Regions from separate parts of the Paenibacillus sp. FSL k6-2145 genome, predicted to be linked through region 1. Evidence: predicted binding sites of a transcription regulator. Region 1 holds the regulator's gene; each other region holds the start of a gene.
The links. Region 1 encodes Rex, which represses fermentation and respiration genes when NADH is low (regulators of the CRP and FNR family bind a similar motif). Its sites were predicted from a motif close to TTGTGAAATATTTCACAA; they were not measured.
Positions count from the first base shown of each region.

Region 2: the regulator Rex is predicted to act here: its motif matches at 3,290-3,307, upstream of nirB (nitrite reductase large subunit NirB).
Region 3: the regulator Rex is predicted to act here: its motif matches at 2,597-2,614, upstream of pflB (formate C-acetyltransferase).
Region 4: the regulator Rex is predicted to act here: its motif matches at 4,211-4,228, upstream of nadA (quinolinate synthase NadA).

Region 1 covers NZ_CP150267.1:6,557,885-6,564,127, reverse strand. The annotation lists gene NZ043_RS28965 (tetratricopeptide repeat protein) at 1-474, shown strand, start outside; gene dinG (ATP-dependent DNA helicase DinG) at 616-3,477, shown strand; gene NZ043_RS28955 (redox-sensing transcriptional repressor Rex) at 3,696-4,349, shown strand; gene NZ043_RS28950 (amidohydrolase) at 4,336-5,643, shown strand; gene NZ043_RS28945 (DUF5590 domain-containing protein) at 5,683-6,213, shown strand.
Region 2 covers NZ_CP150267.1:46,780-53,022, forward strand. The annotation lists gene NZ043_RS00235 (M42 family metallopeptidase) at 630-1,703, shown strand; gene NZ043_RS00240 (hypothetical protein) at 1,864-2,187, shown strand; gene NZ043_RS00245 (metal-dependent hydrolase) at 2,414-3,121, opposite strand; gene nirB (nitrite reductase large subunit NirB) at 3,397-5,826, shown strand; gene nirD (nitrite reductase small subunit NirD) at 5,885-6,211, shown strand.
Region 3 covers NZ_CP150267.1:6,785,246-6,791,488, reverse strand. The annotation lists gene adhE (bifunctional acetaldehyde-CoA/alcohol dehydrogenase) at 1-1,756, shown strand, start outside; gene pflB (formate C-acetyltransferase) at 2,697-4,955, shown strand; gene pflA (pyruvate formate-lyase-activating protein) at 5,045-5,797, shown strand; gene NZ043_RS30070 (extracellular solute-binding protein) at 6,021-6,243, shown strand, end outside.
Region 4 covers NZ_CP150267.1:2,186,900-2,193,142, forward strand. The annotation lists gene tilS (tRNA lysidine(34) synthetase TilS) at 1-1,262, shown strand, start outside; gene hpt (hypoxanthine phosphoribosyltransferase) at 1,315-1,854, shown strand; gene ftsH (ATP-dependent zinc metalloprotease FtsH) at 1,955-4,000, shown strand; gene nadA (quinolinate synthase NadA) at 4,300-5,238, shown strand; gene nadB (L-aspartate oxidase) at 5,274-6,243, shown strand, end outside.

The DNA.
Region 1 (6,243 bases):
GTGAGGGAGCGGGAGATGGATAAGCCTGCTTCCCTTGAACCGGAACAGGAAGCTGTTACCGCTCTGCCTGAACTCCATCTGGAATGTTTCAGTCGAGGTCAGGGCTATTTCAAATTACAGATGTATCCGCAGGCGATCATGCAGTTCTCCCGGGTTGTGACCGATCATCCGGAGAGTGCATTGACTCGTTTTTACCTGGCGCTCGCGTATCTGAATTTGGAACAAATGGCGGAAGCCGGGACACATTTGCAGCAGATCATGTACCTTAAGGGTTCACCTCGCTTGAAAGGGCTTGTATGTAACGCCCTGGGCTGTATTCAAGCCAAGCTTGCGAATCCCGAAGCTGCATGTTCACTCTTTGCACAGGCCCTTCAGTATGACCCGACATTGACCGAACCACTGTACAACATGGAAGCTTGCAGGTTGAACAGGGGAAAATTGCAATATGCTAATCAGCTGACGACCCTTCATTAAGCGGGAATTCGGCGACAAAAAACGGTGTTCCCTCCTTTGGCATAGCGGCGGGGACACCGCTTTTTTGTCAGTTAATTTTCAAATCCCCTTTTTTTTGCTATGCTGTAACATAGACTGGAATGGAAGGGACCGTACATTGCAATGAAATTTGCCGTATTGGATTTCGAAACAACCGGCACGCAGTCCGACGGTGAGATTATACAGGCCGGACTTGCCATCATAGATCATGACTACAGCATAACTCAAATATATAGTTCTTATGTGAACCCTGGTGTACCGATTCCCCCGTTTATTTCGGGGTTGACGGGTATTACCGATGCAGATGTGGCGGACGCTCCTTCACTCGAAGAGATGATGATGGAGATGGTTCCGCTACTTAATGATGTGGTGCTTGTTGGACACAACGTCGCTTTTGATTTTCACTTTTTGCAGAATGCTCTTGACCGTTGCGGTTATTTGCCGTTCACTGGCCGCATTCTGGACACGATTGATTTTCTGAAGATCACATTCCCATCACTGGGTTCTTATCAACTCGGTTATGTGTCTTCCGAATTTGGATTTCAACATGATCGCCCTCACCAGGCAGACAGTGATGCACTGGCGACAGCCTATGTGCTGCTCAAGTGCCTGGATGAGTTAAAGGAATTACCGCTCATAACGATTCAGCGCCTCAGTGACCTGTTTGCACCAGAAGACAGTGACTTGGGCTGGTTCTTGGACGGAATGCGCAGTGAGAAGGAAGCAGAGCCGATTCAGGATCTGGACGGACATACCTATTATCGTCAGCTTGCTCTTAATGTAAGTGATTGGACCGATATTGGTGCACCACGCGATGAGCGGGAGGCTAACCCCCTTGATGGTGTAAGCTTCGAACAGTTTATGGACCAGGTTCGGGAGAACCTGAAGGATACGCTGGATCATTACGAAGAGCGTGAAGCGCAGACTCAGATGTTCAGCAGTGTAAGGCAAGCCCTGGATGAAGAGAAACATCTCTTGATCGAAGCAGGAACAGGCACCGGTAAATCTCTGGGTTATCTCTTGCCTGCTATTTACGAAAGTGTGAAGCAGGAACAGAAAGTTATGGTCAGCACGCATACGATCAATCTGCAGGAGCAATTGAGAGAGCGGGACATTCCGATGCTGACTCAAGTGGTTCCGTTCCCGTTTAAGGCTGCTGTATTCAAAGGACGTGGACATTACCTGTGCCTGCGCAAATTTGAACACAAAATCAATAAACGTGAATTCGCTACACCCAAAGAGGATTATTTCACAGCTGCTCAGATGATTGTCTGGCTCACGCAGACCGAAACCGGAGATGATGAGGAACTTAACCTTAGCGGACGCGGAGGGGACTTCTGGGAGACGGTACAGAGCGAATCCGAGTCCTGTCTGGGAAGATCATGTCCATGGTTCCGCAAATGTTTCTACCATCGTGCCAAACATGAGGCCGGGTTGTCTGATATTGTAATCACCAATCACTCCAAATTATTTACGGATGTGAAAGCCGCGCATCAGCTGCTGCCAGCCTATGAGAGTCTTGTGATCGATGAGGCACATCATCTGGAGGATGTCGCTGGTAAACATCTTGGAATGCATATGAAATATTTCACCTTGGTTCATACACTGACCCGCCTGTTTAAAGACAGTCGTAATGGTCAGCTGCCTATGCTTCGTTCCCAGTTATCCGGGCATGAAAATTCGGTTCAATGGGGCTCCATGGTGGATCAGATGTTCCCGCTGGCTGTTGAGGTCAAGGAACTGTGGGATCGTATGAGCGATGCCTTGTTCGGTTTGTTGCCTGAACGAAGTGATGCTTCACCGGGAGAGACGGGGCAATTTTCACTGCGTCTGAAAGCTTCTCAGAAACCTGCAAAATGGCAGGAGTTGCAGGATCTGGAGAACCAGATCTATGTGACTCTGGGCGATTTGGTTCGCAAAGGGGACAAATTGCTGCTTGAGGTGAAAGAGGATCAGGATGATTATCAATCGGATAGTCTGATCACGGACATTACAGGATTGCTGAAAGATCTGACCACATTGAAGGAGAATCTACGTTTCTTCATGCGTATGGATGATGCCAAAACGGTGTACTGGATGGAAGCCAGCGGTCAGTTCCGAAGTAAATCTCTTCAGCTGTATGCTGTACCTGTAGATGTCAGTGCACAACTTAAGGATTTATTTTTTGATAAAAAGAAAAGTGTTGTACTTACATCGGCTACGCTTTCGGTAGATAAGTCATTCCAGTTCATGATTGAACAACTTGGCTTGCAGGAAGCTTCCGAGAATAATCGGTTGTTAACTTCGATGCTGCCATCACCTTTCAACTATCGCGATCAGGCACTTCTGGTGATTCCGCGTGATTTCCCGAGTGTGAAGGGCAGTGTGGGTGATGCGCACTTTGTTAATATGCTGGTGCGATCACTCGCAGAGACGGCAATTGCCACGCGTGGACGCATGATGGTTCTGTTTACTTCATACAAGATGTTGCGACAGGTCTATGATCCGCTGAAGGAAGCACTGTCTGGTAACGACATCTCGTTGCTTGGGCAAGGCGTTGACAGTGGAAGCCGCTCCAAGCTGACTCGCAGGTTCCAAGATGCCAAAGCTACGGTACTTCTGGGTACAAGCAGCTTCTGGGAGGGTGTAGATATCCCGGGAGAGGCGCTAACCTGTCTCGCTATTGTGCGACTGCCTTTCCAGCCACCGAATCATCCGTTGGTGGAAGCCAAGAGTGAGCTGCTTCAGGAACAGAAGAAAAATCCGTTCATGAAACTGTCCGTGCCGCAAGCGGTCATTCGTTTCAAGCAGGGATTTGGCCGGTTGGTGCGTACAGCGAAGGACAGAGGAATTGTTATTGTTTATGATACACGGGTGATTGAAGCGTACTATGGTAAATTCTTTTTATATTCTTTACCTGGTCCCAAAATGGAACACATGCTCACGGAGCAGATGGTTCCACGAATTACCGAGTGGTTGGAAAAACCTGCTAATGAACAAAAATAATGGTTGTTTTGTTCGTTATATTATTGCATGACACTATCGTTTGGCGTTAAACTTTATTAGATATTTCCGTATCCGATTAAAGCAGTTGCACGTAAGAACTTATAACCTAAATTACAAGGAGCATTCTGTATAAAATGTCACGTTTATCTTTGAGTTTATACAGGATGCTCATCTTTTCATCTATTATTTTATCGTGGCCTTGGTAAGGGGGAGCAAGAATGAAATCGGATAAAATTTCGGAAGCGGTGGTACGCCGTCTGCCTGTATACTTGCGTTATTTGAACGAGTTGCATCAGCGTGAGGTGGCTACTGTTTCTTCTCAAGAGCTTGGACAGAGGCTGGATCTGAATCCGGCCCAAATTCGTAAAGACCTGGCTTACTTCGGTGATTTTGGTCGTAAAGGGATCGGGTATGATGTATCTTATTTGATTGAGAAAATTCGTCACATTCTCAAAATCGATCAGCAAATTAATGTAGCTCTGGTAGGCGCGGGTAATCTCGGTCAAGCCTTGTCCAACTACAACGCATATCTGAAAGACAACATGAAGATTGTTGCTGTATTTGATGCATATGGACCGAAAATTGGTAGCCAAATCAACAGTTTGACGGTAAAACCAATGAATGAATTGACGGAAGCGGTTAAAACGGAAAACATCCGCATCGGTATTATCACGGTTCCGGATACGGAAGCCCAAAATGTTGCGGATCAGCTTATTGAATCAGGAATTGAAGCGATCCTTAATTTTGCACCAACAATTCTAAAAACACCGCCGCATATCCGCATTCACCATGCTGACTTTACAACGGATCTGCTTAGTTTGGCCTATTACTTGGAGACTGGAAAGGACGACGAGGAAGATGACAACAAATAGATGGGTAATTCACAACGGCAAATTTGCCGTTAATGAAGGCGGCACAACATGGAACGTGGTTCAAGGATACATGGTTGTCGAGGATGACAAGATTGTGCATATTGGTGAGACATTGCCGGATGGAGACAAAAATTGTACCAAAGTGGATGGAAAAGGACTGTTCTTCCTGCCGGGTCTGATCAATACGCATGGTCATGCAGCAATGTCGTTGCTCAGAGGGCACGGAGACGATCTTGCGTTGCAAGTATGGTTGCAGGAAAAAATGTGGCCGATGGAAGCAAAAATGACTTCAGAAGATGTATATTGGGGAACTTCCCTGTCGGTGCTTGAAATGTTGAAAGGCGGAACTACAGCTTTCCTGGACATGTACGATCACATGGATCAAGTTGCCAAAGTTGTGGAGCAATCAGGCGTTAGAGCAGCACTGGCACGTGGTGTAATCGGGCTGTGCTCGGAAGAAGAGCAACTGCGGAAGCTGGAGGAGTCGGCAGCGTTTGCACGTGAGTGGAATGGACAGGCAGATGGTCGCATTACAACCGTAATCTCGCCACATGCACCATATACATGCCCTCCTGACTACATAGAGAAGCTTGTGCAGGTTGCGAACGACCTGAACCTTCCTCTCCATACACATATGTCTGAAACGCTTCGTGAAGTGGAGCAGAACGTGGCTGATTATGGACTGCGTCCTGTGGCACATCTGGAGAAACTGGGCTTTTTCTCCCGTCCATCCCTGGTTGCACATGCGGTGCATCTGAATGACGAAGAGATTGAAATTTTGGCCCGTCATGATGTGGCTGTATCCCATAACCCGGGAAGTAACCTGAAACTCGCTTCAGGTGTTGCGCGGGTTCCTGCGTTACTGAAAGCAGGAGTTACCGTGTCACTCGGAACAGACGGACCGGCAAGCAACAACAACCTGGATATGTTCGAGGAAATGAGACTGGCTGCATTGATCCACAAAGGTGTATCTGGTGACCCGACGGCAGTGCCAGCAGGCGAAGCGTTACTCCTCGGAACGTCATACGGTGCCAAATCCATCTTCTTGAACAATACCGGAGCACTCCAGGTTGGCATGAAGGCTGATTTTATCGCTTTGGACATTGAACAGGCACATTTCTATCCACATACAGACCTGATCTCGCATACCATCTACTCGGCTTCTGCCAAAGATGTAGAGCACGTATGGGTGGATGGAAAACAAGTGGTGAAACACGGCGAATGTCTGACGCTGGATGAAGAGCGCATTTTGCGTGAGTCTCAATTGGCATTTGATGGTCTGCTTGCTCGTTAATTGCAGGACAGAGCATCATAGGGAAAGGAAGTTCGGCTTTTGAAGAAAAAAAAGAAGTGGATATGGATTTCGCTGCTTGCACTGGTTCTGATTCTGTTTGGACTTCAGCGTTATTACGTCTATGTCACACAGGACCAACGTAAGGAAGAAGCGCTCGCCATACAAGCAGCACAGAAGCAACTGGGCATTACATCCTATGATGAATTGCGCAAGTACATCTGGGGAGACAAAGAAGGCTCTGACAACATCTACTGGACCCTGATCGGTAAAAATAAGGATAACCAGGATGTTATGGTCTGGGTTAAATTCGATGCAAACAATCAACCGGCTAAGGGTGCAAACGCTGTACACAGTGAGCTGCTGCAGAATGGCATGTCCGAAGCGCAGATCCGCAATCGCTTCAGTTCTGAAGTTCCTGCCGGCGAGATTAAGCGAATCATGCCCGGAGTTGTGAATGGAATATATGTGTGGCAAGTGTATTATAAAGACGGTACGCATAACCACTATCGCTTTTATCGTTTTAGCAACGGAGAACAGGTGGACCTGGTCTACACCCTCCCGAACAGCTAGAACAAATAGAGTGACATAACTAGAGAATTA
Region 2 (6,243 bases), 600 kb from region 1:
GAAAATGGTTCAAAGCTACGGCTGAATGCCAATGTGTGTAATCCTATATTCATTGTTTGTTAATAATCGGAAGGTTATGTATCCGGCGACAGACAGTATATGTTTCCAACAAGATCATGTTGTGGAAGCAAGATGGGAATACGCCGGTTCTGAGGACTTTTAGATACGTTCTATAAATAAAGAAGAACAATCACGAGCAAGATAAAAAGAACGATAAACAGTACTTTTTCCGTGCCCTCTTCTGGAGGCTTCATTGGATATATAGCTCCTTCCTATAAACAGACCAACAAATATTGAACAAAAAGAACATCACAAAATGATGACATCTCCTCCATATATTCATATTCATTGAAGTGGCATCAGGACTGCGACTACAGCGGATAGAGTCATGAAACTTGGACACGGTAAGCGCCCAAAATATGCCTTAAATACGTGACATAAACATGGACAATCACTTGCGCAAGGTTCATACTGTAATGTGACCAGTGGTTAAATAACAAGTCCTCAGCATATTAAAGTGCATGTTCAAAAAGATAAAAGACTTTTTGAACTACATCTTAAAAGGACAACAGGCGGGTAGCCGTTCTACTGTGACCTGAAATACATACCAACAGAGGAGTTGTTGACACATGAATGAAAAAACGATGGATATGTTCCGTACGTTGACGGAATTCCCTTCCGCATCCGGTTTTGAACGTGAGCTTCGCGGCTGGATGAAAGATAAGCTTTCTGCTTATACCGATGAGTTCGTCCAGGATCGCCTGGGGAGTCTATTTGGTGTATTACGCGGGGAGGAATCCGGTCCTAAAGTTATGGTAGCCGGACACTTTGACGAAGTTGGTTTCATGACTACAGGCATTACGGAAACGGGTATGGTCAAATTCCGTCCACTGGGTGGATGGTGGAGTCAGGCTGTACTGTCTCAGCGATTGGAAATCATCACACCGGATCGTCGCATTACCGGAGTTGTAGGTTCTACACCTACACACTTGCTGGACGAGTCCCAGCGGAACAAACCTGTTGATCTGAATTCCATGTATCTCGATATTGGGGCAGACAACCGTGCGGAAGCAGAATCCTGGGGCATTCATCCTGGGATGCAGATCGTGCCAATCTGTGAATTCACGCCGATGGCGAACCCGAAAAAAATCATGGCCAAAGCATGGGATAATCGTTACGGCGTAGGACTTGCACTTGAACTGGTTGAAGCGTTGCACAAGGAAAAACTGCCTAACACGCTTTACGCTGGTGCAACGGTTCAGGAAGAACTGGGGCTTCGCGGTGCACGTACGGCGGCCAATCTGATTCAGCCTGATATCTTCTTTGCACTTGACTGTAGCGCGGCGAATGATATGACAGGTGACAAACAGTCATTTGGACATATCGGAGAAGGCGCATTGCTTCGTATTTTTGACCCGGGTATGTTCACCCATCGTGGAATGGTGGAATATGTTCAAGATACGGCTTCATCCAATCAGATCAAAATGCAGTATTTCATCTCACCAGGTGGTACCGATGCAGGTCAAGTACACCTGAGTGGAATTGGTGTACCATCAACAGTTATTGGTATCTGCGCTCGTTATATCCACACCTCGTCTTCCATTATTCATACGGATGACTACGATGCGGCCAAAGAACTGATCGTGAAACTGGTCAAAGGTCTGGATCGGACAACAATGAATACCATTATTAATAACGCGTAACAGTTGACAAGAGACCTCCTAACTATTCGGGAGGTCTCTTTTTTATATCCACAACTATATGAATTGGACACATAGATTAATAGGCCGAACATTATAGGGAATTACACATAAGATACAATAACGGAAGATGAATTAAACACCAACCAGTGGGGGACCTGTTATGGCAGTGGGAAGGAACGGAAAATCAAATAAAGGTTCTAACAAAAAACCAAATGCTGCTAATACCCTCCTTAATGGAAGCCTTAAAGGGAAAAATCTCGAACTGATTGTAGCAGCGCTATTGGTGAGCGGAAAGTTGAGAGTGGATGCTGTCACGTTGTTTCGTGAGGCTACATTGGTTGTAGAATTGGTTGGTCAATATAAAACACTTCAAAAGGTCACACCCTCCAATTCAGACAAACTGGTACAATTCCTGGATGAAACTGGCGGCGATATGACGCTTAATGATGTTATACAGGCATTTCAACAGAGAATTAATTCTTAGTGGCCAAGAAATGAGGTGGATGTCATGTCCGAGTTTGACGGAATCGGATTTGCCGAGCTATTAATTGTGCTTATTCTTGTTGTTTTATTTGCATTTGGCTCTTCTGATCTTGACGGTTTATCAAGCACGCCAACAACGAGTTGACCCCCATAATCCTCTCATGGCTTACAGGTAAAAGAACAAAAAAATGAAATACCAGTCCTTAGACAGGACTGGTATTTGGTCATTACAGAAATAGCGGCGAGAATGCAATCCAGGCCAAAATAAGGGTAAGCACAATGCAGACATTCTCTACAACGGCCCCACGCTTGGTCCCTGTACTCATCAGATTCACCCGTATGCGCCACTTGAGCGGTGGTAACGGACGAATACCCCGATTGGTTAGTGAATCGGCCAAAAGATGCATCGCATATGCCGAGCCTCCCGCTACCCAGATCTCCGGTCCCTGCTGCTGGGTCGTGCTGTACAACAAGCCCGCCCATATTGCGGTTCCGTACAGGGTATGTGTCAGTCCCCTATGAGTCAGTGTGGTGCAGAGCATTAACAAACTGCCTGCAATCAAGTTCCACGGTGCGAACGCGTGACCATAGAAGACCAGTCCGAGTCCAATCGCAAACATCAACACTTTGCGAAGCGAACGTGAAGGCAGGAATGACACAAGCGCAATGAGGATCGCAAGCAACAGGTTCCATGGTTTGGCATGAACATAGAAGTACACAAATACAGCTGTGGGCAACAGAATCGTCTGTAACAACCTGATCAGACTGTTAGGCAAGGCTCTGGATACCAGCAGCGAATTCGGCTCATCAATGTCAGGCAATAACGAACCAATCAGTGCAACCGTAACTGCCGGCGCTGTCACTGGCATACCGGCCAACTGCAGAACAGAAAGTGACACGCCTGTCCCGATAATAAGGTGGGATCTTCCCATCATGATGCAAAAACGTCCTTTCGAAGAAATCGGGAACAATACGGCCCAGTTCCGATTTTACAACGAAAACAAAATAAGAACAATAGTTCGCATTTCTTATTTGTGTGAAAATAATTATAAATTTCTGTGATGGGGCTCACACTATTATATTTATGACTCTTCTATCTTTATTAGTGAATTAAATCACATAAACTCTCATCAACTACTTGTATAATTTCAAATATAAACCACTAAAATTGTTGGTAATGTACAGCGTCTATCCAAGGAGGCATACACACATGAACGGAAAAAAAGAGAAACTCGTTATCATAGGTAACGGAATGGCAGGAATCAGTACCGTTGAGCAAATTTTAAAATTAACTACGCGATTTGATATTACTGTTTTTGGCACAGAGCCCTACCCTAACTACAACCGCATTATGTTGTCCTATGTATTGGAAGGAAGCAAAACACTGGATGACATCGTACTGAATGATCTCCACTGGTATCAGGATTATGGTATTACCCTCCATACAGGAACAACCGTAACCCGAATTGATTCGGATACGCACGAAGTTGTGACTGAAGATGGAACTCGCGTTCCTTATGACAAAATAATCATTGCGACTGGCTCCAACTCCTTTATTCTCCCAGTACCTGGACATGACAAAGAAGGTGTTGTCGGTTTCCGTGATATCGCCGATTGCAATGTCATGCTCGATGCCGCTAAACAGTACAAAAGAGCGGCCGTTATCGGGGGCGGACTGCTAGGCCTTGAAGCTGCCAAAGGTTTGGTACAACTTGGCATGGAAGTTACCGTAGTGCACTTGATGCAGGATCTGATGGAGCGTCAGCTTGATCCACAAGCTTCAGCCATGTTGAAAGCAGAACTCGAACGTCAGGGTATCCGGTTCAAGATGGGTGCGCAGACTTCCGAACTGCTGGGCGGCGAACGCGTTGAAGGGATACGTTTTGCAGATGATACGGTTCTGAATGTTGATTTTGTGGTCATGGCTGTAGGCATCAAACCCAATACGGCTGTAGCCCGCGAAAGCGGTATGGAAGTGAACCGGGGTATTGTCGTGAATGACTATATGCAGACTTCACTTGAGAATGTGTACTCGGTAGGGGAATGTACAGAGCACCGCGGGGTATGTTATGGCCTCGTTGCCCCATTGTTCGAGCAAGGTATGATTCTGGCGAAACATATCTGCGGGGTTGAAACGGCTCCTTATGAAGGTTCCGTAGTATCTACGAAATTGAAAATTTCGGGTGTGGACGTGTTTTCAACCGGTGAATTCATCGACAGCCCAGAGCACACCGTCATTTCGCACAAAGATGACTGGAAACGGACTTACAAAAAAATTCTGCTTCGTGATAATAAAATGGTCGGCGCCGTTCTCTTCGGTGACATTACGGATTCTGCCGAATTGCAGAAACTGATTAAAAATCAAACCGAAATGACCGAAGAATTGTATGGCTCACTCATGGGTACAGGCTGCGGCGGTCATAAGAAAGCAACCTCTGTTGAAACGATGCCCGAGGACGAGATCGTCTGTGGATGTAACGGGGTAACCAAAGGAACCATTGTTGATGTAATTACAAACCAGGGCCTTACCACTGTTGATGAAATCAAAGCTTGTACCGGTGCAACCCGCTCTTGCGGTGGCTGTAAACCGGTTGTGGAACAGATTCTGCAATATGTACTTGGAGACAGCTTCAGTACTGGAGCCAAACAGGGCATCTGCGGATGTACTTCCATGGGACGGGATGAGATTGTAGCCGAGATTCGTGCAAAAGGATTACAAACGACCAAAGAGGTCATGAATGTACTGGGTTGGAGTCAACCTGAAGGTTGTTCCAAATGTCGTCCGGCGATCAACTACTACCTTGGCATGATTGCACCAGACACACACGAAGATGAGAAAGAATCCCGTTTTGTTAACGAACGTATGAACGCAAATATTCAAAAGGATGGAACGTATACGGTTGTACCTCGGATGTATGGCGGGGTGACTACACCAGCGGACCTCAAACGTATCGCTGACGTTTCAGTCAAATATGATGTGAAAGCAGTCAAAGTTACTGGCGGTCAGCGTCTCGACTTGATTGGTGTCAAAAAAGAAGATCTGACCAAAGTCTGGGCTGAACTGGATATGCCTTCAGGTTATGCATACGCCAAATCGCTGCGTACGGTCAAAACATGTGTCGGCTCCCAATTCTGCCGATTCGGTACACAGGATTCCATGGCCATGGGCGCTCGCATTGAACGAAAATTCGAACGTCTGGATCTGCCAGCCAAGTTTAAATATGCTGTCAACGGTTGTCCGCGAAACTGTGCAGAGGCATGTACCAAAGATATCGGTATCGTTGGTAACGACGGAGGCTGGGAAATCTTCATCGGTGGTAACGGCGGTATTAAAGCTAGACTGGCTGATTCCTTATGCAAAGTGAAAACAGATGACGAGTTGATTGAACTGTGCGGAGCCATCATGCAATATTATCGCGAGACAGGTAACTATCTGGAACGGACGTCCGAGTGGGTGGAACGCATGGGTCTGGAGCATATTCGTTCGGTTGTCGTGGATAACCTTGAGGAACGTAAAGCGTTGATGCAACGAATTGAATTTGCACTTGAGCATGTTGAAGAACCTTGGCAAAAAGCGATTCGCAATGAAGAAGGCCAAAGCAAAATGTTCCATGGTATCGAAGTATCGGCTCGTCCATAAGTAAGCTCGCAAGATTAATGCTGCCGGAATGTTAAATATAGATAAGGAGTGGTTTAAGATGACGACAAAACAATCAGGCACCTACTTCCCTGCCGGAGTAGTTGAAGAATTCCTGCCACGAATCGGAAGAGTAGTTGAAATTAAGGATCATCAGCTTGCTGTCTTTCGTGCATCGGATGGTACCATCTTCGCTGCAGATAATCACAACCCCCATCCTAAAGGTGGACCGCTGGCTGAAGGCATTGTGTCCGGGCATTATCTGTACGATCCGCTGTATGATTGGAAAATTGACTTGACTACTGGTGTTGTGCAAGCACCGGACAATGGGCAAGTGCAGATGTATCCGGTGAAGGTAGAGAACGGCCAGGTTTGGATCGAAATATAGCCATTGAAACGTTCAAAGATTGATGCAAAATA
Region 3 (6,243 bases), 230 kb from region 1:
AGATGAAGCAGCAAAATTGACAGCAGGTGCGATTAATGCCGAGAAATGTGCTGTGAACCCGGCGATTGTTGGTCAATCTGCGGTAAGCATTGCGAAATTGTGCGGTATTGAAGTTCCAGCAGGCACCAAAATTCTCGTGGCCGAGATTGAAGGGGTAGGTACCAAATTCCCATTGTCGGCTGAGAAATTAAGTCCGGTACTGGCTTGTTACAAAGTTAAAACGGCAGCAGAGGGTATTGAGCGTGCAGCAGAAGTGGTTGCTTTTGGCGGCATGGGTCACTCCTCGGTTATCCACTCCACAAATGAAGAAGTGATCGGCAAATTTGCAGATCGTCTGCAAACCGGACGGATTATTGTGAACTCGCCATCCACACACGGTGCCATCGGGGATATCTACAACACAAACATGCCGTCATTGACACTGGGATGCGGATCATACGGACGTAACTCGACTTCTTCAAACGTAACCGCTGTGAACTTAATCAATGTGAAAAGGGTGGCTCGCCGTACCGTGAATATGCAATGGTTCAAAGTGCCAAACAAAGTCTACTTCGAAAAAGGGGCAACGCAGTATCTTGCCAAAATGCCTGATATCACACGTGTGGCGATTATTACGGATGCCATGATGGTGAAACTTGGATATGTTGAAAAGGTAGAACACTATCTGCGTCAACGCCAAATGCCAGTAGCGATCGAAGTATTCTCCGATGTTGAGCCAGATCCATCGACAACAACGGTAGACCGCGGAACCGAAATGATGCGCCGCTTCCAACCGGACTGCATTATCGCACTCGGCGGTGGATCACCGATGGATGCTGCCAAAGCTATGTGGTTGTTCTATGAATATCCGGACACGGACTTCAACGATCTGAAACAAAAATTCATGGATATCCGCAAACGGATCTACAAATATCCACGTCTCGGCGTAAAAGCGAAATTTGTAGCGATCCCAACAACATCCGGTACAGGTTCTGAAGTGACATCGTTCGCGGTTATCACAGACAAAAATCAAGGTAACACCAAATATCCATTGGCCGACTATGAGCTGACACCAGACGTAGCCATTGTTGATCCAGAATTCGTATACTCCCTGCCTAGAACAGCTGTTGCAGATACAGGTATGGACGTACTGACTCATGCGATTGAAGCATATGTGTCTGTTATGGCAAATGACTACACAGATGGACTTGCGATCAAAGCAATCCAACTGGTATTCCAATACCTGGAGCAATCGGCACTGCAAGGCGACAAACTGGCACGTGAGAAAATGCATAATGCTTCCACAATTGCTGGTATGGCGTTTGCCAACGCATTCCTGGGCATTAACCACAGCTTGGCGCACAAATGGGGCGGTCAGTACCATACCGCACACGGACGCACCAATGCCATTCTGATGCCACACGTCATTCGTTACAACGCGAAAAAACCGACCAAATTTGCATCGTTCCCGAAATATTCGCACTTTGTAGCGGATGAGCGTTATGCCGAAATCGCACGGATTCTGGGATTGCCTGCACGTACGACAGAAGAAGGGGTAACCAGTCTCATCAATGCGATTCGCAAACTGAACAAAACATTGGGCATTGAAGAATCGTTCCAGGAAATCGGATTTGATGCCAAAGACTTTGAAGCACATGTAGATTATCTGGCTGACCGTGCCTTCGAAGACCAATGTACAACTGCCAATCCGAAGTTGCCGCTGGTAACTGAACTGGCTGATGTATACCGCAACGCTTTCTACGGAAAGTTTGAATAACAAATTCAGAACGAAGTGTGCCTTACGGCAAGAAGATCAGGGTTCCCCGAGAGGGGAGCCCCGATTGCCGTCTTTCACACAATAACGAGAGGGCAGAAAAACAGAAGAGCGAGCATCTGTTTTTCAGGATTTATTCTAAGATATGATTTGCTCCGAGCATAGAGGAGCAAAAGGGTTCTAGAGAGGTTACACGGAATCCGTGATGTGGCTGTTTGAGCCAGATGTTCAAACAATAACGAAGAGGGCAGAAAAACAGAAGAGCGAAGCATCTGTTTTTCAGGATTTATTCTAAGTTTAGTTTTGCTCCGAGCATAGAGGAGCAATGGTTCTTAAAGAGGTTACACGGAATCCGTGACGTGGCTGTTTGAGCCAGATGTTCACACAAGAACGAAGAGGGTAGAAAAACAGAAGAGCGAGCATCTGTTTTTCAGGGTTTATTCTAAGTTTTGTTTTGCTCCGAACATGGAGGAGCAAAGGTTCTTAAAGAGGTTACACGGAATCCGTGATGTGGCCGTTTGAGCCAGATGTTCACACAATAACGGAGAGGGCAGAAAAAACTGAAGAAGCGAAGCGTTCGCCTTTATCCCCGGATTTTCCCCTTTGAAAAATAAAATTGAAAAAATCCGGGGATAACAGCGATCGGAAGTTGTTCTGCCCGCGCAGTGGCTAAGTGTGAATTTACCGGGTTCAATGGGACAAAGCGCAGGTGGAGTGAGTTAGTTCACTAACTTTGTGACAAAAATCACAGATGATGAAAGTGCCAAGTCGTATACTGAAAATGTAAGAAAAACATTCATCCCGCGGTTCCGGTTCCCAAGTAGAGAGAACATGTTCCGGTTTATGTGAAACAATTCACATTAATCGCGGCTCTGGGCACACAATGCTACGAATGAAGCAAGATGTTATGTGTCCAGAAATCCAAATTAGTGGAGGGATTAAGATGTCGGTGATTGAAAAAGATGTCAAACAACAAACAGGCTGGAGAAACTTTACCAAAGGAACATGGACCAAATCCGTAGATGTGAATGATTTTCTGGCACACAACTTGTCTCCGTATTACGGCGATGAAGCATTTCTCGCAGGTGCAACCCAGAATACCAAAGAATTGTGGGATATCGTATCTGATCTGACCAAAAAAGAACGGGATAACGGCGGTGTCCTTGACGTTGATGTGAACACACCAGCGACTATTGTTTCTCACCAACCCGGTTATCTGGATCAATCCAAAGAACAGATTGTCGGCGTTCAAACCGATGCTCCGTTCAAACGTTCCATTCAACCAACAGGCGGAATCCGGATGATGATTGATGCATGTGAAGCATACGGCTTCGAATTGCCTCAAGGCGTCATTGATATATTTACGAACATTCGCAAAACACATAACCAAGGTGTATTCGATGCTTATACTTCCGATATGCGTGCAGCGCGTAAAGCAGGGATTATTACAGGTCTTCCAGATGCGTATGGCCGTGGCCGGATCATCGGTGACTATCGTCGTGTAGCTTTGTACGGGGTAGACTTCCTGATTCGTAACAAAAAAGGCGAATTGAACGCACTTGAAGTTGATGTCATTGATGAAGATGTCATTCGTCTGCGGGAAGAATTGTCTGAGCAGATTCGTGCATTGCAAGAATTGAAGCAATTGGGCGATATGCACGGGTTCGATATTTCCTTGCCAGCGACAACAGCAAAAGAAGCATTCCAATGGTTGTACTTCGGTTATCTTGCTGCCATCAAAGAACAGAACGGTGCTGCGATGTCCCTGGGACGTGTATCTTCTTTCCTGGATATCTACATTGAACGTGATCTGCAAGAAGGTATTCTGTCCGAAGAACAGGCTCAGGAATTGGTTGACCATTTTGTAATGAAACTGCGGATTGTCAAATTCCTGCGTACACCGGATTACAACGAACTGTTCAGTGGAGATCCAACATGGGTAACGGAGTCCATCGGGGGTATGTCTGTAAATGGTGAAACACGTGTAACCAAAAACAGCTTCCGTTTCCTGCATACACTGCACAACTTGGGTCCTGCACCAGAACCGAACTTGACTGTACTATGGTCCACTAAACTTCCAGAAGCTTTCAAAGATTATTGCAGTAAAGTATCCATTGAAACCAGCTCAATTCAGTATGAAAATGATGATCTGATGCGTCCAATCTACGGTGACGATTACGGTATTGCATGCTGTGTGTCGGCTATGAAGATCGGGAAACAAATGCAATTCTTCGGCGCTCGTGCCAACTTGGCAAAAGCTCTCCTGTATGCGATCAACGGTGGTCGTGACGAGAAATCCGGAGCACAAGTTGGACCTGAGTATCCTGCCATTACTAGCGAAGTGCTGGATTACAATGAGGTTATGAAACGCTTCAAACCAATGATGGAGTGGCTGGCGAAGCTGTATATGAACACCCTCAACGTCATTCACTACATGCACGATAAATACAGTTATGAGCGTATCGAAATGGCATTACATGACCGTGACATTGTACGTACGATGGCTTGTGGTATCGCCGGTCTCTCGGTTACAGCAGATTCACTGAGTGCAATCAAATATGCCAAAGTAAAACCAATTCGTAACGAACAAGGCATCGCAGTTGATTTCGAAATCGAAGGAGACTTCCCTTGTTACGGTAACAATGAAGACAGCGTAGACAGCATTGCTGTTGAACTGGTTGAGAACTTCATGGGCATGATTCGTAAGCACAAAGCTTACCGTAACGCAGTGCCAACACAATCCGTTCTGACGATCACATCCAACGTAGTATACGGTAAGAAAACAGGGACTACACCGGATGGTCGTAAAGCAGGTGAACCATTTGCTCCAGGTGCGAACCCAATGCATGGTCGTGACAAAAAAGGTGCACTGGCATCCCTTGGATCTGTAGCCAAATTGCCTTATGAACACAGTCTTGACGGTATTTCCAATACCTTCTCCATCGTGCCAAAAGCATTGGGTAAAGAGGAGACTACACGTAAATCCAATCTGACTGCGATGATGGATGGGTACTTCGGTCAAAACGCTCATCACCTGAACGTTAACGTATTTGATCGTCAGCAATTGATTGATGCGATGGATCACCCGGAAAACTATCCTCAACTGACTGTACGGGTATCCGGATATGCGGTTAACTTCATTAAACTGACTCGTGAACAACAGTTGGATGTCATCAACCGTACGTTCCATGGCTCCATGTAAGTAATTTGCAAGTAGAAGACCGTTAGAGCAAGGCATTCCAAATCATATTAAACGCACAGCGGATGCGGATACAGAAAGGAAGAGGCAGCATGGTTAAAGGACATATTCATTCACTCGAAACTTTCGGGACGGTTGACGGCCCAGGCATCCGCTTTGTGCTTTTTATGCAAGGATGTCTACTCAAATGTCAGTATTGCCACAACCCTGATACATGGGCGCTGGATGGTGGAAAAGAAATGACACTTGAGGAGGTACTGGCTGAAATTGAGCCTTATCTATCCTACTACCGCAGCTCTGGAGGCGGACTCACGATATCTGGCGGAGAACCAACGTTACAGGCCCACTTTGTAGGGGAAATCTTCAAAGAAGTGAAGCGCCGCTGGGGATTGCATACGACACTGGACAGCAACGGATTTAACGAACCGGAACGGATTCACGATCTGTTGGATCACACAGACCTGGTTCTGCTGGACCTCAAACATATTGATGATGAGAAACACATCAAGTTGACAGGCAAATCCAACGAGAGAACGTTGAAAACGGCCAAGTGGTTATCGGAGCAGGGCCGGAAAATGTGGATACGCCACGTGTATGTGCCTGGCATTCATAACGAGGAAGAGGATCTGCTTAACCTCGGACGGTTTATTGGGACATTAAATGGCGTTGAGAAGTTCGAAATTCTTCCATACCATCAGATGGGGATTTACAAATGGGAAGCGCTCGGTAAAGTATATCCACTGGATGGTGTTCCTTCACCAAGTGAAGAAGAAGTGGAGCGGGCGTATCGCCTGATCGAACAAGGTCGCCAGGAAACGGCTGGTGTGGCTTGTTCAGGTAAGTAATCTAACCTTTATATATAGTAAAAACAATCAATCAAGCAGTCCTTGCGAACATATTTCGCAGGGGCTGTTTTTTTGCTGATATCCATTGTAAATGCAAGATTATGGGTCCAGTGAAGGATTTTATCCCTCCATTGATGAATTGTCATCCTTACGATGTAAGCTCCGGCTTTTTATAATCAGAGTGTAAAGCCAAATGCTCAATATCTTGAGGAGGGTCAACCAGATGAAAAAAGGAATGACATTACTGCTTTCATTATTGCTTATCACTTCATGGACTTTGGCGGGATGTGCAAGCTCAAGTAACGAGCCACAGCAGGGCGCAGGCAATACACCTGTGGAGGAGACAAGTAAGGAACCGGTTGAGATGCTTCTCCGTCACACGCAGGTGGGAGCCGACAAACAGAAAAGACTGGCCATTCTGCAGGATGTTGTGGACAAAGTTGAGG
Region 4 (6,243 bases), 2.7 Mb from region 1:
GTGCCCATGTACATCATGGTTTCCGGACCGAATCTGATGACGAAGCGGAGAAAATGATGGAACTGGCACAGCAGCTTGGTATTACATTTGAATGGACCAAGGCCGATGTACCTTCATATATGGAGCTGACGGGTCAAGGACCGCAGGAAGCAGCTCGCAACAAGCGATATGCCTTTTTGCACGAAGTGGCTTCCAAATATAATGCGGCAAGCATCGCTCTGGCACATCATGCGGATGATCAGGCGGAGACGGTCATGCTTCATTTGCTTCGTGGAACCGGCTTGTCGGGACTCTCAGGAATGAAGTTTAAAAGACGAGAAAAAAATGTGGAACTTATTCGTCCATGCCTTCGTATAAACAAGACAGACCTTGTAGAAGCTTGTAATACCCAAGGTTTTATGTATTTCAATGATGAGAGCAACGCCCTGCGTAAATATCGGCGTAATGCCATTCGCTTGGATGTGCTTCCTTTTTTGGGGCAGTATAATGGACAACTCACGCCGTCATTGAATCGGCTTGCCGAAATTGTGGGTGATGAAGACGATTTCATGGAGCAGAGTGCATATGACACATACAGGTGTCTAGTGCAGGTGAACGGCGGAAGGCAAACCTTTGAGGTGCCTTCCTTCTTGAAGTTACATGTCGCTTTACAACGAAGGTTGATTAAACTAATATTGAATTATCTGCCTTTGGACAGTGATTTTGTCGACTTTACCCGTATAGAAACCATTCGACGCAAGGTCATGGAGACCCATGTGACGACCTGGAGCCTGGATATAGGACAGACACTCGCCTGCACTCGGGAGTATAATCTGATTTCTTTTGGCATACGGACGGACGTACAGGATCAATCTTACGAGTATCGTCTTGCGCAATGGAGTGGAACTTATGAGCTTTCACTCACCCCAATTAACCGGTATATTCGGTTGATGACGGTGAGTCCCGAGGACTATCATGTACCGGAATCGGCGGATCAAGCCGCGTTTGATGCGGATCAACTGCTTATGCCGCTGGTTGTGCGTTCACGGTTACCTGGAGATACCATGAAAGTGATGGGATTAAACGGAAGCAAAAAGGTGAAAAATATTTTCATCGATGAGAAAATCCCCCCATCTGTCCGTCCACGTATTCCTGTGGTATGTGATGGAGCAGGTCATATCATCTGGTTACCGGGTGTTCGACGGTCCAATGTGGCTCCTGTCAGGGAGGGCACTTCCGCAATCCTGTACATGACTGTAGGCGATTCAGCGATTCAGGGGTAGTGGTTATGGTTCAGGTAAGGCTTTCATAGTATAACTTAGGAGGTTCGCACAGTTGCAGAACGACATTCAGGAAGTATTGATCAGTGAAGAAGAAATTCAGAGTAAAGTCAAGGAATTAGGCGCAACACTAAGTGCCGAATATGCAAATCGCAATCCTTTGGTCATTTGTGTGCTCAAGGGTGCGTTTATATTTATGGCTGATTTGGTTAAAAACATAACGGTACCTGTTGAAATGGATTTTATGGCGGTATCCAGTTACGGCGCTTCCACCAAGTCATCAGGTGTTGTCAAAATCATTAAGGATCTGGATGTATCCGTTGAAGGACGGGAAGTTCTGATTGTCGAAGATATTATCGACAGCGGACTTACACTCAGCTATCTGATTGAACTGCTAGAAAACCGCGGTGCCGAGTCGGTGCGAGTGGTTACGCTGTTCGACAAGCCTTCAGGCCGTAAAGTTGAGTTGGAAGCTCATTACACAGGCTTTGACATTCCTGACGCGTTCATCGTTGGTTACGGTTTGGATTTTGCGGAGAAGTACCGGAACCTGCCCTATATCGGGATTTTGAAGCCGGAAGTCTATAGTAGCTAATATCCTGCCCGACCCAAGCCTTGAGCTGTTCTTGGCTTCTGTTGAGAAGCCATGTCGGGCTATGTTAAAATAATTAAAGTGTCTCGAGAGGAGGTAGGGGATGAATCGGTTCATCCGGAATTCTGGTTTTTATTTGATTCTTTTTTTAGTTGTGGTGGGGATAGTCCAGTTCGTCAGCAATGGCGGCGAAGCCACCGATAATCCTAGATATGATCAGTTGCGTGCAGCGATCAAAGCCAACAATGTCTCTGAATTGACGGTTCAATTCAACGGTCAAACGTATCTCGTGACCGGTCAATACAAGAAGGCACCTGACGGCGCCAAATCAGAAAATTTCTCAACGTATATTCCTCCTACGGATGAGGCAATTAGTGAGCTTGTAGCTGCAAGTGAAACTAACAATTTCCAATATCATCAGGAGCCAATGAAAGGTGACAGCATCTGGCTGACGTTGCTGACTTCCTTTATTCCTTTGATCATTATGTTCCTGCTGTTCTTCTTCCTGTTTAATCAGGCTCAAGGCGGCGGCGGTAAAGTAATGAACTTTGGTAAAAGCCGTGCTCGTCTCTACAATGAAGAGAAGAAGCGGGTTACATTTGAAGATGTTGCGGGTGCTGACGAAGAGAAACAGGAACTTGTTGAGGTTGTAGACTTCCTCAAGGACCCTCGTAAATTCGCAGCAGTAGGTGCACGGATTCCTAAGGGCGTATTGCTCGTAGGTCCTCCAGGTACCGGTAAAACGTTGCTCGCTCGTGCCGTAGCCGGTGAAGCGGGTGTACCATTCTTCAGTATTTCAGGTTCCGACTTCGTTGAGATGTTTGTCGGTGTCGGTGCATCACGTGTACGTGATTTGTTTGAAAATGCGAAGAAAAATGCGCCATGTATCATCTTTATCGATGAGATTGATGCTGTAGGACGTCAGCGTGGTGCTGGTCTTGGTGGTGGTCACGATGAGCGTGAGCAAACACTCAACCAGTTGCTCGTTGAAATGGACGGTTTCGGAGCTAACGAAGGTATTATCATCGTAGCTGCAACGAACCGTGCAGATATTTTGGACCCTGCCTTGCTGCGTCCAGGACGTTTTGACCGTCAAATTACGGTTGACCGCCCTGATGTAAGAGGTCGTGAAGCTGTCCTGAAAGTACATTCCCGTAATAAACCACTGACCAAAGATGTGAAAATGGATATTATCGCGAAGCGTACAACAGGTTTCTCTGGTGCGGATTTAGAGAATCTCTTGAACGAAGCGGCATTGCTTGCAGCGCGTCGTAACCGTAAAGATATTTCCATGAAGGAAGTTGACGAAGCGATTGACCGTGTCATCGTTGGTACGGAGAAGAAAAGCCGTGTCATCAGTGATCGCGAGAAACGAATCGTTGCTTATCACGAAGCAGGTCATACCATTGTAGGATATTTCCTCGAACATGCTGATATGGTACATAAAGTGACCATTATTCCGCGCGGACGTGCGGGTGGATATGTAATCATGTTGCCAAAAGAAGACCGTATGCTGGTTACCAAGCAGGAACTGTTGGATAAAGTAACCGGACTTCTCGGGGGTCGTGTAGCTGAAGAATTGTTCATCGGAGAAATTGGTACTGGTGCATACAGTGACTTCCAGCAAGCGACAGGTATTGTTCGCAGCATGGTTATGGAATACGGTATGAGTGAGAAATTGGGACCTATGCAATTCGGAAGTTCACAAGGACAGGTATTCCTTGGTCGGGATATCGGTCATGAACAGAATTACTCGGATTCCATTGCTTATGAGATTGATCAGGAAATGCAACGCTTTATCAATGACTGTTATGAGAAGTGTAAAGACTTGCTTGTTAAACATTCAAAAGAGATGCACCTGATCGCTCAAACTTTGCTTGAGGTAGAGACTTTGGAAATGGATCAGATCAAGCAATTGATCGAAACAGGTTCTTTGACTCCAAAAGCAGAGAATGACAATGATGGTGAAGGCACACCAACTGAAGGCGGAGAGCCAATCATCGACAACATCGGTGATGTGCGTGTCCGTATTCAAGGTAAAGATGAAACGCCTGAGCCACCAGCCGGAGATATTCCAAACGAAGCTCCGAATCTGGAAAAGGGTAATAACAATAACCCGGATGATGGCGGAACAAAGCCAACGTCTTAATGTATAATACATCTGGCTAGGATAGCAGGTGAAATCAAGAGAGCCCCTGGGGCTCTCTTTTTTTATCCATTATTTTAAAAGAGGATAGATAAAGATAAACGGGAGTTAGATGGCGAACCAGTTAGCAAACAGGTGGTTACAGCGCTGTTCCGGGCCTTTTTCATTTATTGACAGAGTCGTGAACGTTGTGTAAATTAGTTGTTAAACCGCTTGTGATTCGTTTCTCAAGCGAAGATAACGACTTAGGTTAGCCCACGAAACAGCGCATGACGCTGTCCCGATAAAGGAGAGGATCACAGGTGGAAGCTCTGGCTTTAGAGCGCAAGGCTGAGATGAACCGCGAGCTGCGTGCGCGGCTTATGGAGTTGAAGAAGGAACGTAATGCCATTATTCTTGCCCATTATTATCAACGTGACGAAGTACAGGAGGTTGCCGACTTCCGTGGAGATTCGTTTCTGTTAGCCCAGAAGGCAGCACAAACAGATGCGGATGTGATCGTTTTCTGTGGTGTTCATTTTATGGGTGAAAGCGCTAAAATTCTTGCGCCAAATAAAACAGTTATTATCCCGGACGAACGTGCGGGCTGCCCAATGGCAGATATGGTGAATGTGGATGGACTACGCAAATTGAAAGCACAACATCCTAATGCCAAGGTGGTTACGTATATCAATTCCTCGGCTGAGATCAAAGCAGAGACTGACATCTGTTGTACATCGGCGAACGCAGTCCGGGTTATTCAATCGGTGGATTCCGACGAAATTATCTGGGTACCGGATAAAAACCTGGGACATTATGTGCAGCAGCATACAGACAAGAAAATGATTATCTGGGAAGGTTATTGCAACACTCACGATATGCTTACAGTCAAAGATGTGGTGGAGATGAGAGCCAAGCATCCAAATGCAGAGTTTGTTGTCCATCCAGAGTGTCGCCCTGAGGTTGTAGAAATGGGTGATTTTGTAGGCAGCACAACAGCTATTCTGGAGTATTGCAAAAATTCAGCAGCGAAGGAATTTATCGTAGGTACCGAAGATGGTACAGGATATCAGCTTCGTCTGGATAGTCCGGATAAACAGTTCCACTTTGCTACCAAGTTCCTCGTATGTCCCAACATGAAGGTGAACAACTTGAAGAAACTGGTGAAATGCCTGGAAACGATGAAGCCGCAAATCTACGTGCCACCGGCCGTTGCCGACAAAGCCAGAGAATCACTAGAGCGCATGTTGTTGGTAAAGTAGGATGCGCTACTCTTGCTCCAAGACAGGTGAATAACATGATACCGCAATATTTAGTTGATTTTGATCTGTCTGCGCTACCCATGGTAGAGACGGATGTACTGGTTATAGGCTCAGGGATTGCTGGTTTGTTTACTGCCATTAAGGCAAGTGAACAACAACGTGTGTTAATGATCACGAAGAAGTCATTACTTGAAAGTAACACCAGATATGCGCAGGGGGGCATCGCTGCGGTTATTGCTGAGGATGATTCACCTGCTTACCACTTGCAGGATACACTTGTAGCAGGAGCGGGCTTATGCCGCTCCGAAGCGGTAGAGGCATTGGTGAATGAGGGTCCGGACGGAGTGAAGGAACTGATTCGTTTGGGTACTTTATTTGATCTGGAGAACGGCGAGTTGGCGTTGACGCAGGAAGGTGCGCATAGCCACCGCCGTATTTTGCATGCCAACGGAGATGCAACAGGATATGAGATTGTACGTGCGCTTGCGGTCGAAGTGAATGAACATCCCGGAATTGAAGTATGGGATGAGCATTTTGTTATTGACCTGATTACAGATCGAGGGGAATGCATTGGCGCTCTGGTTCAGAAGGATGACGGATCGCAAGTGTTCGTGAAGGCACAGGCCACTGTGCTCTGCTCTGGTGGGGCAGGACAACTGTACCGATACACGACGAATCCGGATGTAGCTACTGCCGATGGTGTAGCCATGGCCTATCGGGCTGGGGCTATTGTTCGTGACATGGAATTTATCCAATTCCACCCCACCTCTCTTTGTTACCCGGGGGCCCCGCGTTTCCTTGTGTCAGAAGCCGTACGCGGCGAAGGGGCATATTTGCGCAATGTGAAGGGCGAGCGCTTTATGGATCGTTATCATGCCCAGCTTGAACTGGCCCCACGCGATATCGTGGCACGAGCGATTGTTAGTGAGATGGAGTCCACCAACAGTACCTTTGTGTACTTGGACATTACGCATGAACAACCAGAGATGATCAAGCATCGGTTCC